Regions from separate parts of the Streptomyces sp. NPDC088350 genome, predicted to be linked through region 2. Evidence: riboswitches for the same ligand, from Rfam matches in the RefSeq annotation. Region 2 holds a riboswitch; the other holds the start of a gene.

Region 1 (7,439 bases), on a different contig from region 2:
CACAACGGACCAGCAGCCAAAACGCGACCTCAGTCCTCGTACGCATCCAACGGCGGGCAGGAACAAACCAGGTTCCGGTCACCAAACGCCTGGTCGATCCGCCGCACCGGCGGCCAGTACTTGTCGGCAACGGAAACACCGGCCGGGAAGACAGCCTCCTCACGCGAATACGCGTGCTCCCACTCCCCACCCAGCGCGGCAGCGGTATGCGGCGCGTTCCGCAACGGGTTGTCCTCGGCCGCCCACTCCCCCGCCCCGACCTTCTCGATCTCCCCCCGAATCGCGATCATCGCCTCGCAGAACCGATCCAGTTCGATCAGGTCCTCGGACTCGGTCGGCTCGATCATCAGCGTCCCGGCCACCGGGAACGACATCGTCGGCGCGTGGAAGCCGTAGTCGATGAGCCGCTTGGCGATGTCGTCGACGGTGACACCGGTCGCCTTGCTGATCGGCCGCAGATCGATGATGCACTCGTGCGCGACGAGCCCGCCGGGCCCGGTGTAGAGCACCGGGTAATGCGGCTCAAGGCGCTTGGCAATGTAGTTGGCGCTGAGAACCGCCACCTGCGTGGCCCGCTTGAGCCCCTCGCCACCCATGAGCCGGACGTACGCCCAAGAGATCGGCAGGATCCCGGCGGAACCCCACGGAGCGGCCGAGATCGGCCCCACTCCCGTCTCAGGCCCGGCCGCAGGCTGCAACGGGTGGTTCGGCAGATACGGCGCCAGGTGCGCACGCACGCCAACCGGCCCGACCCCCGGACCGCCACCGCCGTGCGGAATGCAGAACGTCTTGTGCAGATTCAGATGCGAGACGTCACCACCGAAATGCCCCGGCTTCGCAAGCCCCACAAGGGCGTTGAGGTTGGCGCCGTCGACGTAGACCTGTCCGCCCGCCTCGTGCACCTGCGCGCAGATGTCGGCGACGTGCTCCTCGAACACCCCGTGCGTGGACGGGTAGGTGATCATCAGTACCGACAACTCGTCGCGGTACTGCTCGATCTTCGCCCGCAGATCCTCGACGTCGATCTCGCCGTCCTCGGCGGTCTTCACGACGACGACCTTCATGCCGGCCATCACGGCGCTCGCGGCGTTGGTGCCGTGCGCGGACGACGGAATGAGGCAGACAGTCCGCTGCTCGTCCCCGTTGGCCCGGTGATACCCGCGAACCGCAAGCAGCCCGGCCAACTCCCCCTGCGAACCGGCATTCGGCTGCAACGACACCTTGTCGTACCCGGTGACCTCGGCCAGCCGTTCCTCCAACTCCCGGATGAGTGTGAGGTATCCCCCCGCCTGCTCGGCGGGCGCGAAGGGGTGCAGCTGCCCGAACTCGGGCCAGGTGACCGGCTCCATCTCGGTGGTCGCGTTGAGCTTCATGGTGCAGGAGCCGAGTGGGATCATGCCGCGGTCGAGCGCGTAGTCCCGGTCCGCGAGCCTGCGCAGGTACCGCAGCATCGCGGTCTCGGAACGGTGGTCCCGGAAGACGGGGTGCGTGAGGTAGGCGTCGGTACGCAGCAGGCCCTCGGGCAGCGTGTCCGCGGCGGAGGCGTCAAGCGCCTCAACGTCACCAGCCACCCCGAACGCGGCCCATACGGCGGCCAGTTGGGCACGGGTGGTGGTCTCGTCGCAGGCGATCGACACCTGGTCCGCGTCCACGAGACACAGGTTGACCCCGTCCTCGCGGGCGGCGGCGACGACCTCGGCGGCCCGGCCCGGAACGCGCGCGGTCAGCGTGTCGAAGTAACCGCCGTGCACGACCTCGACACCGCCGGCGGTGAGCCCGGCGGCAAGGATCGTGGCGTACCGGTGCGTCCGCCGCGCGATGCCCTTGAGCCCCTCGGGCCCGTGGTAGACCGCGTACATCCCGGCCATGACGGCGAGCAGCACCTGAGCGGTACAGATGTTGCTGGTGGCCTTCTCGCGGCGGATGTGCTGCTCGCGGGTCTGCAGGGCGAGGCGGTAGGCCTTGTGTCCGTCGGCGTCGACGGACACGCCCACGAGTCGCCCGGGCAGGCTGCGCGCGAACTTCTCGCGCACGGCCATGTATCCGGCGTGCGGCCCGCCGAAGCCCATCGGCACCCCGAAGCGCTGCGTCGTACCGACCGCGATGTCCGCCCCCAGCTCACCCGGCGACTTCAGCAGCGTGAGCGCGAGCAGATCGGCGGCGACGGTGACGAGGGCGCCGAGCGCGTGCGCCTGCTCGATCAGCGGCTTGATGTCGCGTACGGCACCGGAGGCGCCCGGGTACTGCACGAGCACGCCGTTGATCTCACGCTCGGCGATGTCGGCCGGGATGCCCTCGCTGAGGTCGGCGACGACGACCTCGACGCCGGCCGGCTCGGCACGGGTCTCGATCACGGCGATGGTCTGCGGCAACGCGTCCGCGTCGACCAGGAACAGCCCCTTCTTGTTCTTGCCCATGCGCCGCGACAGCGCCACGGCTTCCGCGGCGGCGGTTCCCTCGTCGAGCAGGGAGGCGCCGGAGGTCGGCAGCCCGGTCAGGTCGGCGACCATGGTCTGGAAGTTCAGCAGGGCTTCGAGCCGCCCCTGGGAGATCTCCGGCTGGTACGGCGTGTAGGCCGTGTACCAAGCCGGATTCTCCATGACATTGCGCAGGATCACGGGCGGGGTGAAGGTCCCGTAGTACCCGAGCCCGATCATGGAACCAAGGACTTCGTTGCGGTCCGCGAGGGAGCGCAGCTCGGCCAGCACCTCGGCCTCGGTGCGGGCGCCCGGCAGGTCCAGGGAGTCGGCGTTCTTGATCACATCCGGGACCGCGGCGGCCGTCAGCTCGTCGAGCGAGCCGTAGCCGACCTGCGCGAGCATCTTGGCCCGCGCTTCCTGGTCGGGTCCGATGTGGCGCTGCTCGAACGGGATGCCCTGTTCGAGCTCGGAGAGCGAAGGGCGAGGGGTGGTCATGAGGGAGGCCTCCTGGTCGGACACGACCTTCGAGGGCACCACGACATCGGGGTGCCGGACGGCCTCCCCCTCTGTCATCTCAACCTGAGAGCTTCACCGGCCACCCGAAGGTCACCGGTTTTCACCGTCGGTGAGAGCGCGAGCCGTCGACACCATCGACGACACGCGCCCTGCTTTCCAGAGTGACCTCGTCCGTGCGGTACGTGAGCCTGAGAGATTCCGGGGAGGATTTGCTCCTTCGGCGCCTCCGATGAAGTCTGGAGGACTCTCCCGCACGGGGTCAGCAGCCGCTTGCCAGCCTACCAGCGAGCGTTGAAGCCGAGCTTTCGAGTGGCCACCTTCTCCAATGTGCTCTTTTGTAGTGCTTACGGATGAGTTGCGACCAGGAGGAGGGCCCGTGCAGACCGATATCGATCCGCGCAACCTGATCGGCCGCAAGGCGTTCGACCGCACCGGCGCCAAGATCGGCACGATCGACGAGGTCTACCTCGACGACGCGACCGGCGTTCCGGAGTGGGCGGCCATACGCACCGGCCTGTTCTCCAGAGACGCCTTCGTCCCCCTGGAGCCCAGCGAACTGATCGAAGGCACCCTCCACATCCCCTTCGACCGCTCCCTGATCAAGGACGCCCCCGACTTCGGAGTCGGCCGCCACCTCTCCCCCGACCAGGAACTCCAGCTCTACCACCACTACGGCCTCGACGTGGCCCCACCCCCGTCCCTCCCGGACCACGACTTCGGCAAACTGGCAGGCTCGGACGACAACACCTGAGGCCGCTCGGCGGGCAGGTCATCACCGGGCCGTCGAGTCTCCGGGTCAGTCGACGCGGCGGGCGGGACGCCGAGAGGTCGCGCGACCGACGACAGCGGCAAGCCGGCAGACTCGCACGAAACCTGAGCCCGTTCGACGGCCGGGTCGTCGCCCGATCTTCGAAGCTCCGGAGGCGTCGGCGCGGCGGGCGAGTCGTCGGGCCCCGACACTGCCAACGGCGGCGGCGCAGCAGGCATGCCGCCGGAATCCCGCACGTCCGACGGCGGCGACTCGGCCTGCGCAACGTCGGGGTCCGACGCGGCCGACGGCAAAGTCTCGGCAGGCCCGACACCGGAATCTCGCCTGGCCAACGGCAACGGCTCGACCGGCGGCACAGCCACCCCCGGCGACTCCCCCGCCTCCCGCGCCACCAACGGCAACGGTTCCGCCGGCTCCAACTCCGGATCGTCGGTCCGGAACGTCCGCACCCGCCCCGGCCCCGCATCCTCAGGCGTCTCAAACCGCACGGTGACCCGCCCCAACCCACTTCCCTGCACCCACCCGTGCCCGAACCCGGCGTGGTGCACGTCGTGCCCCGCGGGCCAGTGGCGCTCCACGGGCGCCGCCTGCTCCTCGCCGACCTCCTCCGTGTGCTCCTCCTCAAGGAGGTCGGCCTGCTCCCCCGCCGCCTGCGCGAACAGGTCCTCCTGCGTGTAGTCGGCGAGCCCGGAGACACCCACCCCTAGCAGCCGTACCCCGCCCGTGGTGTCCACGGAGTCCAGCAACCGGGCCGCCGCCTCCCGCACCACTCCCGGGTCGTCGGTGGGCCCGCGCAGCGTCTCGGACCGGGTCAGCGTCGAGAAGTCGTACCGCCGCACCTTCAGCACGATGGTCCGCCCCGACAGCCCGGCGCTCCGCAGCCGCCGCACGCACCGGTCGGCGAGCCGCTGCACCTCCAGGCCCACCCGGATCCGGTCGTGGATGTCCACGTCGTACGTGTCCTCGACGGACACCGACTTGGTCTCCCGCTCGGCCACCACGGGCCGCTCGTCGTGCGCGAGCGCCATCGCGTACAGCGCGTGCCCGTGCGCCTTGCCCACCAGCCGTACGAGCTCGTCCTCGCCCGCCTCGGCGATCTCGTCGACCGTGGTGATCCCGGCCCGCCGCAGATGGTCGCCCGTCGCCGGGCCGACCCCCGGCAGCGTGCGCACCGACAGCGGCCCCAGCAGGGCCCGCTCGCTCCCGGGCTCGATCAGCACGAGCCCGTCGGGCTTGGCCCGCTCGGAGGCGATCTTCGCGATCATCTTGGAGGCGGCGAGCCCCACCGATCCCGTGAGCCCCGTGACCGCCCGTATGTCGGCCCGCAGCCGCTCCCCGGTCAGCCGCGCCGAGTCCGCGTCCCAGGCGGCTCCCCCGGCCTCCAGGTCCACGAACGCCTCGTCCAGGCTCAACGGCTCCACCAGCGGCGACAACGCCCGCAGCAGCCCCATCACCTGCTCGCTGATCGACCGGTAGAACCCGAACCGCGGCACGAGATACGCGGCGTTCGGAGCCAGCCGGCGCGCCTGCCCCATCGGCATCGCCGAGTTCACCCCGAAGACCCGTGCCTCGTACGACGCGGTGGCCACCACCCCGCGCGGCCCGAGCCCGCCCACCACGACGGCCTTCCCGCGCAGGCTCGGCTTGGACGCCTGCTCCGCCGAGGCGAAGAAGGCATCCATGTCGAGATGCAGGATCGTGGGCGCGGTTCTCACATCTCCGATGCTGCCCTACGCCACTGACAATGCCCCGCTACGGCTCCCGCCGGGCCCTCAGACGGCCCGGTTGCGCCGCCTGGCCAGCTCGTCGGCGGGGTTGGACCCGACCAGCGTCTCGCCCGTGTCGACACGCTCCCCGTGCAACTGGGACAGGGCGCTCTCGACATCCCGCCACACGACACCCACGGCGATCCCGAAGACGCCCTGGCCGCCCTGGAGCAGCGCGTGGACCTCGTCCGGCGAGGTGCACTCGTAGACCGTGGCGCCGTCGCTCATCAGCGTCATGCGTTCCAGGTCCCGGAAGTCGCACTCCTTCAGGTGCAGAACGGCGCTGCGGATGTTCTGCAGCGACACGCCCGTGTCGAGGAACCGCTTGACGATCTTCAGGACGACGACGTCCCGGAAGCTGTAGAGCCGCTGTGTCCCCGACCCGTGTGCGGGCCGCACACTGGGCTCCACGAGCCCGGTGCGCGCCCAGTAGTCCAGTTGCCGATAGGTGATGCCGGCCGCCGCACAGGCCGTCGGGCCCCGGTAGCCGATCTGCTCGGACGCCATGGACGTCGCCCCTCCGCTGCTCGGCACGGCAGTGGGTCGATGCGGAGCGTGATCGGCCGCACTGCCATGAAGCGGGTACGGGCCACTGTCCCCGAAACTGCGTTCCGGGGCACCCCCAGCCGTACCGTCGCCGCTGCTTCTCACGCCGACCTCCGTCCTTGACCTGCCTTCTCGACGGTAGGCAGTCACCAGGGGTGCGTCAACGATCGCCACACTCGGCACGCCGAGTGATAATCACCCTAGGAGTGGTTTCCCGTACCCCACCGCGGGGAAAGGCTAGCCGAATGCGCTCGCGGGGAGCCGCAGGACGCTCTCACACGCCGGTGGCAAATGCCAGCATTTCTTGGGCCCGGCCGCCGGTCTCACTGGCTGTTGGTGCCGAAGTCCTCGGGCGAGATCTGGTCGAGGAACTCGCGGAACTTCTCCACCTCGTCCTCCTGCTCGTCCGGGATCGCGATGCCGGCGTCGTCGAGCACGCCGTCGCTGCCGTAGATCGGCGTCCCCGTGCGCAGCGCCAGCGCTATGGCGTCGGAGGGGCGGGCGCTCACCTCGACGCCGCTGGCGAACACCAGCTCCGCGTAGAAGACACCCTCCCGCAGATCCGTGATGCGCACTTCGGTCAGCTCCTGACCGACCGCCTCCAGCACGTCCTTGAACAGGTCGTGGGTCAGCGGTCGTGCGGGGGCCATGCCCTGCTGTGCGAAGGCGATCGCCGTCGCCTCCCCGGGCCCGATCCAGATGGGGAGGTAGCGGTCGCCTCCCACTTCACGCAGGAGCACGATCGGTTGGTTGGAGGGCATTTCGACCCGGACACCTACGACATCGAGCTCGTTCACACAGCAACCCTAGGCCGTGCCCGGGACGTTTGGGTAGTCGGGCCGAGAACGGGTGACCGATCAGGCAGCCGCGAGCCCGCCCGGCTCAGGGCAGGCGGGTGCCGAGCGCGGTCTGCACCAGCGCGGCGTGCAGCTTCACCGTGAGCCCCGCCAGCTCCTTCGTACGGGCCTCCGCGTGGGCCCTCGTCTGCGGATTGCGGTGCCGCTTGAGCGGGGCCACCACCTGGTCGACGAGCCCGGCCTCACGGTCCGCCGCCGCCTTCATCACCCGCAGATGCCGCGGTTCGATCCCGAACCGCCCCAATTCGAGGACAAGTCCCGCCACGGTGACGGCCTCGGCGTCATAAACCCCGTCCGGCAGCGGAGCGATGAGCCCGTACGACTCCCACTCGTCGAGCTCCTCCTCACCGATCCCTACGGCGGCCAGCAGCTCGGTGCGCCCGATGCGGGCCGCCGTGGGCCCCTCCACGGGCTCCAGGACGATTTCCCCGTCCCGCTGACGCCCCACGGTGGGCAGCGGGGCGGCCTCCCCGCGCTCCATGGCGTCGAGGTGCTCACGGATCACCTTGAGCGGCAGATAGTGGTCCCGCTGCATCCTCAGGACATGGCCGAGGCGCTCGACGTC
Region 2 (7,439 bases):
TCGGTCTTGAAGGTGAGCAGCTGACGGCTGTAGTACCGCGAGAAGTCCCACATGAAGCCGTAGTAACCGCGCGTGGTGTCCCAGAAGTCGGCGTCCTGGGCGGAGACGAACTTCAGCTCGCCGCCCTTCTTGACCAGCGAGGCCTGGGCGACCTTGTTGTTCGCCGCGTCGAAGCCGGCGGCGCCGCTCTTCGTACCGCCGTCGCTGCTGCCGCTGCCGCCGCACGCCGCCAAGGCCAGCATGCCTGCGACCGCGGCAGCAGCGGCCAGTGCCTGCTTACGCCGCCCTGAGGTGCGTTGGGTAGTCACGATCTCGGATCCTCCGGATTTGATGAGAGACCCCGTGTAGATGGCACGGGAGGCTTGGGGTAACGCGGTTCAGCGGGAGCCCTTCGGGTCCAGCGCGTCCCGCACGCCGTCGCCGAGGAGGTTGAAGGCCAGAACGGTGATGAAGATCGCCACGCCGGGGACGACCATGTACATGGGGTCCGAGTCGTAGTAGTCGATCGCGGTGGAGAGCATCTGGCCCCAGGAGGACGTGGGCGGCTTGACGCCCACGCCCAGGAAGCTGAGGGCCGCCTCGGTGAGGATGTTCGTGGGGATCATCATCGTCGTGTAGACGATGATCGGCGCGACCAGGTTGGGCAGCAGCTCCTTGAACAGGATGTAGAAGCGCCCGGCGCCCAGCGATCGGGCGGCCTCGACGTACTCGCGCTCACGCATCGAGAGCGTCTGGCCGCGCACCACGCGTCCGATGTACGGCCAGCCGAAGAAGCCGATGACCAGGATCATCACGAACACACGCACGTTGGACCCGCTCAGGCCCAGCATCTCGTTCGGCATCACGGAGACCAGCGCGATGATGAAGAGCAGCTGCGGGAAGGCCAGCAGACCGTCCATGACGCGGCTGATCGCCGAGTCGACCCAGCCGCCGAAGAAGCCGGCCAGGATGCCGAGGACGGTGCCGAGCACGATGGCGACGATCGCGGACAGGAAGCCGACGAGGAGCGAGATCCGGGAGCCGTAGAGGATTCGCGCGAAGATGTCGCGGCCGTTGACGGGCTCGACGCCCAGCAGGTGGTCGCCGCTGATGCCGCCGAGGGACCCCTTGGGGGTGCCGAACAGCGGGTCGATCAGGCTCTCGTGGAAGGTGTCCGGATCCTGCCCGATCAGGTTGGCGATCACGGGGGCGAGGATCGCGACGAGCACGAGGAGGAGCACGACGATGCCGCCCGCGAGGGCGAGCTTGTCGCGCTTCAGGCGCTCCCACGCGATCCGGCCCAGGGAACGGCCCTGTACGCCCTTCGTATCGGCGCTCGCTACCGCCGCTTCCTCGGCCGCACTCGGGGCCGTATCCGCAGTCGGCTCGTGCAATGGTGCCGTCATCTGGCAGGGACCCCTCTCAACCGGCGGTAGCCGGCCCACACTTGCCGCTGTGGCGGCATGATCAGTCCGTCGTACACGGGGGCGAACCGCCCCTGGTGCGGGAGTCTTCAACGCTTTGGTGATCTGTTGCCAGACTTGGCGGTGAATGGATGCGTAAACGTGATGCGGGCTGGAGGGTTCCGTTATACGGACACGGGGTAACGCCCCCCGGACGCCGGGCAGTTTGGACAGAACGACAATTCAGCGACTTTTACGGCATCCCGTCGCGATCTACGCGCGAAGAAATGTGTCGTAGACGTAAATCCTGCGGAGAGGCTGAGAAGAGGCTGAGAAGAAGACTCGCGGGCTCAGTATCCACCACGGGCGGGCGGGTATCCGTACCCACCCGCCTGGGCGGGTGCCGCGTGGGCCTCGCGGTCGTAGAACGGGCGGGCGTTCGCCCGCAGCCAGAGCGCCACCGGGTCGTAGTCGTCGGACATCGCCACGGTCGACACCGGCAGCCCCTCCGGGACCGCGCCGATGGACTGCTGCATCATGCCGCGCACCGAGTCCACGGCGGGCGGGCTGGTGTCGTAGACGTCCAGACCGATCGCGAGATACGGCGCCCCGAGCGCGGGCTGCACCCAGGCGCGGCGGAGGGTGCGGACCGCCGGGGTGCGGTGGGCGTTCTGCGTGAGCAGGGCGTAGAACTGCGGGACCTCGATCGCCGGTTCCGTCAGGCGCAGCGGGCCCGCGGGCTGGCGCTCCAGGCCGGTGGCGATCCGGCGCAGGTCGAGCCAGGGGATGCCGACGCCGCCGCCGGGGGCGTGCGGGTTGAGCCAGAGGCCGAAGTGGTCGGGGTAGAGGGTGCGGGCCACGTCCAGGCCGTCGACCACCTCGTACGAGCGGTTCCAGCCGCTGGCCGACAGCTCCTGGGCGGAGGTGACGCAGGGGGCGTAGCCGTACCCCTCGACGTGCATGTTCCCGTACTGGGCGTCCGGGGAGCCGGACTGGCCGTGCCACAGGAGCATCCAGATCTGGCCGGAGTGGGGGGTCGCGAGGGCGCGGAGGAGTGCCTCGTAGGCGTCGTAGCGCCCGGGCGTCACCTGGCGCAGCATGTGCTCGACCTGGCCGGTCGCGGTGCCGCTGGCGCTCACGTGTCCGCTCCTTTTGGTAGGTGCCCTGCGTTTCTGCGGTGATGGAAACAGCTTAAGCGCCCAAGGGGTGGGGGCCTCGGGTGCGTTGGCGAGTGCGGGTGCGTCGTGGCTGGGTGCTCGCAGCGGCGGAGCCGCGCATCGACACAGCCCCGCGCCCCTTTGGGGCGCTCTCAGTGACCCTGTGTATAGAAGGGGCGCACCGTCTGGCGCATCCAGTCCGCCACCGGGTCCTGGGTTACGTCCAGGAGGACCAGGTTGACCGGCCATTTGACCTGGGTCGTGGTGAGGGCCCGGGACAGGGCGTCCATGGGGGCCGCCCTCAAGTCGCCGTCCCAGTTGGTGAGTTCTACACCTACGAACATCACGGGGGCCGCGGTTTCGATGGCGGCGAGGCAGCGGCGCGCCGTGCCGACCACGCCCGTGCCGGCGAACTCGGCGGAGGCCGCGGCGAGGAAGTCGACCGGGTCGTCCTGCCAGTCGGGTTCGAAGAGGCGGACCCGGCCGCCGCTGGTGGGGCCGTCGAGGGCGCTGCGGCCGACGCGGCACAGCTCGGCGACGGCGGGCGGGGGAAGGGGAACGCCGACCATGCCGTCCGGGTTCACCGCGAGGCCGACCTGCGGGGGCAGCCCGCGGGCGAACTCCACCGCGGGCGCGATGGTGAACGACAGATGCGAGCCGACGACCCGGCGGAACTGCTCCTCCGAGCTGAAGACCGGGACGTAGGCCTGCCCGTCGATCTCCAGCGTGGGCAGGTCCAGGGGGCCGCTCTGCGGGCCGCCGCCGTTGGGCAGCGGGATCCAGATGAAGCTGCGGCCGAGCACCTCGATGATCCGGCCGCCGGCCGAGGGCATGCCCAGGGAGACCGAGAGTACCTCCTCCAGCTCGTTGCCGGGCCATCCGCCGTGCGGATGGGGGTGGGGGTACGCCTGTCCGGGGAAGTCCGCCGGGAAGTCCATCTACCTACCGCCTGCTGGTGAAACCGCCTGCTGTAACCCTGCTGTGGCTCAAAAGGCTAGCGGCTCAGTCCCCGAAGTCGATCCGGCGCAGCACGTCCGCCGCGTCCCGGTCCAGCAGGACCGCCGAGGCGACACCCCGGGGCAGGTCACCGCGCTCCACGGCTCGGAGCAGACCGGTGGCCGCCCGGCGGTGGCGCAGGAACGCGTACCGCGAGACTCCGCGACCCCGTTCGCGCTGGCCGTCGAGCGCGGTGTCCGGGCTGACGTCGAGGAACACCAGGTGCAGCGAGCCGCCCCGGCGGTGCGCCGCGCGGGCCAGCCAGCCGCGCACCCAGCTCTGCGTGCCGCAGTCGTGCACGACGGCTCCGGACGCGGAGCGCAGGACGCGGTGCAGCCCGGCGTAGTGGGCTAGGCGGACCAGGGGGCGGTAGACCGCGTACGGAAGGAGACCGGACATGCGGGACATACGGGCGTCCCAGCGGTCGCGGGTGTCCTGGCTGTCCACGCGGACCGCGTCGCCCGCGACCGCGCGCCGCATCAGCGTGGACTTGCCGCTGCCGGGCAGGCCCGTGACGACGACCAGGTCACGGGGGCCGAAGAGGAGTCCGTGCGGGCTGTGTCCGGCGCGCTCGCGAAGATCGCGGACTGTCGGTACCGGGCGGGCCGGGCATGCCTCCCTGGCCGGGGCCGAGGGCTGCTTGGGCAGCGCGACGGCCGAGGTCGTGGCGTACGCCGTGGTCCTTGTCACCGTGATCGTCCTCCCTGCGGGGTCAGGAAAGGTTCTCCCCACTTAATGTAAAGAGAAGGTAATGCACGGTGTCTCGCGGTTCCGTTCGCTTCCGGCCACAGGCCTGTTACAAAGCCTGTGCGATGATGTGCGCGCCAACTGCATACCGGCCGCTTGAATCCGCGCGGGAGAGTCCCCAGTCATACGTCGTCAGGCGTACGACGTCCGGGGCGCCGAAGGAGCAAGTCCCTCCCTTGAATCTCTCAGGCCCAGTTACCGCGCGGGCGAGGCACATCTGAAAAGCGGACCGCCCGTCCCGGTGGTCCCACCCAAGGTGCAACCCATGTCCCGTGCGTATCCCGTGCGGTCATGGCGAACCTCTCAGGTTCCGATGACAGATGGGGAGGAACGACCTCGCCGTCATGCCTTGGGAGACCGACCGATGAGCAGTACCGCCACCCCTGAGAAGCGCCGCACCGCGCTCGACGCGCTGCACCGCTCGCTCGGTGCGACGATGACCGACTTCGCCGGCTGGGACATGCCGCTGCGCTACGGCTCGGAGCGCGACGAGCACCTCGCCGTCCGTACGAAGGCCGGCCTCTTCGACCTCTCGCACATGGGCGAGATCACGGTCACGGGACCGGACGCGGCCCGTCTCCTCAACTACGCCCTCGTCGGCAACATCGCTTCCGTGGGCGTCGGCCGCGCCCGCTACACCATGATCTGCCAGGCCGACGGCGGGATTCTTGACGACCTGATCGTCTATCGGCTGGCCGACCACGAGTACATGGTGGTGGCCAACGCGTCCAACGCGCAGATTGTCCTGGACTCGTTGGTGGAGCGCGCCGAGGGCTTCGACGCCGTCGTCCGCGACGACCGTGACGCGTACGCGCTGCTCGCCGTGCAGGGCCCCGAGTCCCCCGGCATCCTCGCCTCGCTGTCCCCCAGAGTCTCGACTTCGCTCGATCCGGGAGGTGCCCCCATCGCCGACCTCGACGGCCTGAAGTACTACGCCGGTCTGCCCGGCACGGTCGCGGGTGTCCCGGCGCTGATCGCGCGCACCGGCTACACCGGCGAGGACGGCTTCGAGCTGTTCGTCGCCCCCGGTGACGCGGAGAAGCTGTGGGAGGCGCTGACCGAGGCAGGCGCGGGCACCGGGCTGATCCCGTGCGGCCTGTCCTGCCGGGACACGCTGCGCCTGGAGGCGGGCATGCCGCTGTACGGGCACGAACTGTCCACCTCCCTCACCCCGTTCGACGCCGGGCTCGGCCGGGTCGTCAAGTTCGAGAAGGACGGCGACTTCGTCGGGCGCGGCGCCCTGGAGGCCGCCGCCGAGCGCGCCGCCTCGCAGCCCCCGCGCGTCCTGGTCGGACTCGTCGCCGAGGGCCGCCGGGTCCCGCGCGCCGGGTACTCCGTGGTCGCCGGCGGACAGGTGATCGGCGAGATCACCTCCGGCGCCCCCTCCCCCACCCTGGGCAGGCCCATCGCCATGGCCTACGTCGACGCGGCGCACTCGGCGCCGGGCACGACCGGTGTCGGCGTGGACATCCGGGGCAGTCACGAGCCGTACGAGGTCGTGGCACTGCCGTTCTACAAGCGCGAGAAGTGACAGTCGTCGTAGCGTCACGTCTGTGACCCGGGGCGGATCGCCCCTGTTCGCCGATGCCCTCCGCAGTGCCCCATTCATCAGCACTCCCCCGCGTACAGGAGAATTCAGGCCATGAACAACCCCCAGCAGCTGCGCTACAGCAAGGAGCACGAGTGGCTGTCGGTCGCCGAGGACGGCGTCTCGACGGTCGGCATCACCGAGTTCGCGGCCAACGCGCTCGGCGATGTCGTCTACGCCCAGCTTCCCGAGGTGGGCTCCACCGTGACCGCGGGCGAGTCCTGCGGTGAGCTGGAGTCGACCAAGTCGGTGTCCGACCTGTACTCGCCGGTCGGCGGCGAGGTCACCGAGATCAACGAGGACGTGGTGAACGACCCGTCGCTGGTGAACTCGGCTCCCTTCGAAGGGGGTTGGCTGTTCAAGGTGCGTGTCGCGGAGGAGCCGGCCGACCTGCTCTCCGCCGACGAGTACACCGCTTTTTCCGCCGGCTGAGGAGTCGTACCACCGATGTCTGATCACCTGTCCGTCCTGAACACTCCCCTGCACGAGCTCGACCCGGACATCGCCGCCGCGGTCGACGCCGAGCTGCGCCGGCAGCAGTCCACGCTGGAGATGATCGCCTCGGAGAACTTCGCTCCGGTCGCGGTCATGGAGGCGCAGGGCTCGGTCCTCACCAACAAGTACGCCGAGGGCTACCCGGGCCGCCGTTACTACGGCGGCTGCGAGCACGTCGACGTGGCCGAGCAGATCGCGATCGACCGGGTCAAGGAGCTGTTCGGCGCCGAGTACGCCAACGTGCAGCCGCACTCGGGCGCCTCCGCCAACCAGGCCGCCCTGTTCGCGCTGGCCCAGCCCGGCGACACGATCCTCGGCCTGGACCTGGCGCACGGCGGCCACCTCACCCACGGGATGCGGCTGAACTTCTCCGGCAAGCAGTTCAACGTGGTCGCCTACCACGTGGACGCGCAGACCGGTCTGGTCGACATGGCCGAGCTGGAGAAGCTCGCCAAGGAGCACCGCCCGAAGGTCATCATCGCGGGCTGGTCGGCGTATCCGCGGCAGCTGGACTTCGCCGAGTTCCGCCGGATCGCGGACGAGGTCGAGGCCTTTCTGTGGGTCGACATGGCGCACTTCGCGGGTCTGGTGGCCGCGGGTCTGCACCCGAACCCGGTCCCGTACGCGGACGTCGTGACGTCCACGACCCACAAGACGCTGGGCGGCCCGCGCGGCGGAATCATCCTCGCGAAGCAGTCGTTCGCGAAGAAGCTCAACTCCTCCGTCTTCCCGGGCTTCCAGGGCGGTCCGCTGGAGCATGTGATCGCCGCGAAGGCGGTCTCCTTCAAAGTCGCGGCGGGCGAGGACTTCAAGGAGCGCCAGCGGCGTACCGTGGAGGGGGCGCGGCTGCTGGCCGAGCGCCTGGTGCGGGACGACGTGAAGGCCGTAGGCGTCGATGTCCTGTCCGGCGGCACGGACGTGCACCTCGTCCTGGTCGATCTGCGGAAATCCGAACTGGACGGTCAGCAGGCCGAGGACCGGCTCCACGAGGTCGGCATCACGGTCAACCGCAACGCCGTCCCGAACGACCCGCGTCCGCCGATGGTCACCTCGGGCCTGCGCATCGGCACGCCG

What was found. Region 2 has a riboswitch for glycine ahead of gcvT (glycine cleavage system aminomethyltransferase GcvT). Riboswitches for the same ligand answer to the same signal wherever they lie in the genome.
Region 1: it holds a riboswitch for glycine, as region 2 does, so the genes downstream of both, gcvP (aminomethyl-transferring glycine dehydrogenase) here and gcvT (glycine cleavage system aminomethyltransferase GcvT) in region 2, are expected to answer to the same signal.

The regions. Positions count from the first base shown of each region.
Region 1 covers NZ_JBIVNL010000005.1:791,884-799,322, forward strand. Annotated here, with positions in the region: gene gcvP (aminomethyl-transferring glycine dehydrogenase) at 30-2,915, opposite strand; glycine riboswitch at 3,103-3,198, opposite strand; gene ACIQBL_RS21365 (PRC-barrel domain-containing protein) at 3,313-3,687, shown strand; partial or broken gene ACIQBL_RS21370 (DNA polymerase IV) at 3,948-5,420, opposite strand; gene ACIQBL_RS21375 (MerR family transcriptional regulator) at 5,478-6,122, opposite strand; gene ACIQBL_RS21380 (bifunctional nuclease family protein) at 6,341-6,814, opposite strand; gene ACIQBL_RS21385 (MerR family transcriptional regulator) at 6,900-7,439, opposite strand, start outside.
Region 2 covers NZ_JBIVNL010000011.1:307,252-314,690, forward strand. Annotated here, with positions in the region: gene ACIQBL_RS35595 (ABC transporter substrate-binding protein) at 1-308, opposite strand, end outside; gene ACIQBL_RS35600 (ABC transporter permease) at 378-1,385, opposite strand; gene ACIQBL_RS35605 (enhanced serine sensitivity protein SseB C-terminal domain-containing protein) at 1,733-2,521, opposite strand; gene ACIQBL_RS35610 (enhanced serine sensitivity protein SseB) at 2,692-3,477, opposite strand; gene ACIQBL_RS35615 (AAA family ATPase) at 3,542-4,231, opposite strand; glycine riboswitch at 4,380-4,493, shown strand; gene gcvT (glycine cleavage system aminomethyltransferase GcvT) at 4,647-5,813, shown strand; gene gcvH (glycine cleavage system protein GcvH) at 5,925-6,302, shown strand; gene glyA (serine hydroxymethyltransferase) at 6,330-7,439, shown strand, end outside.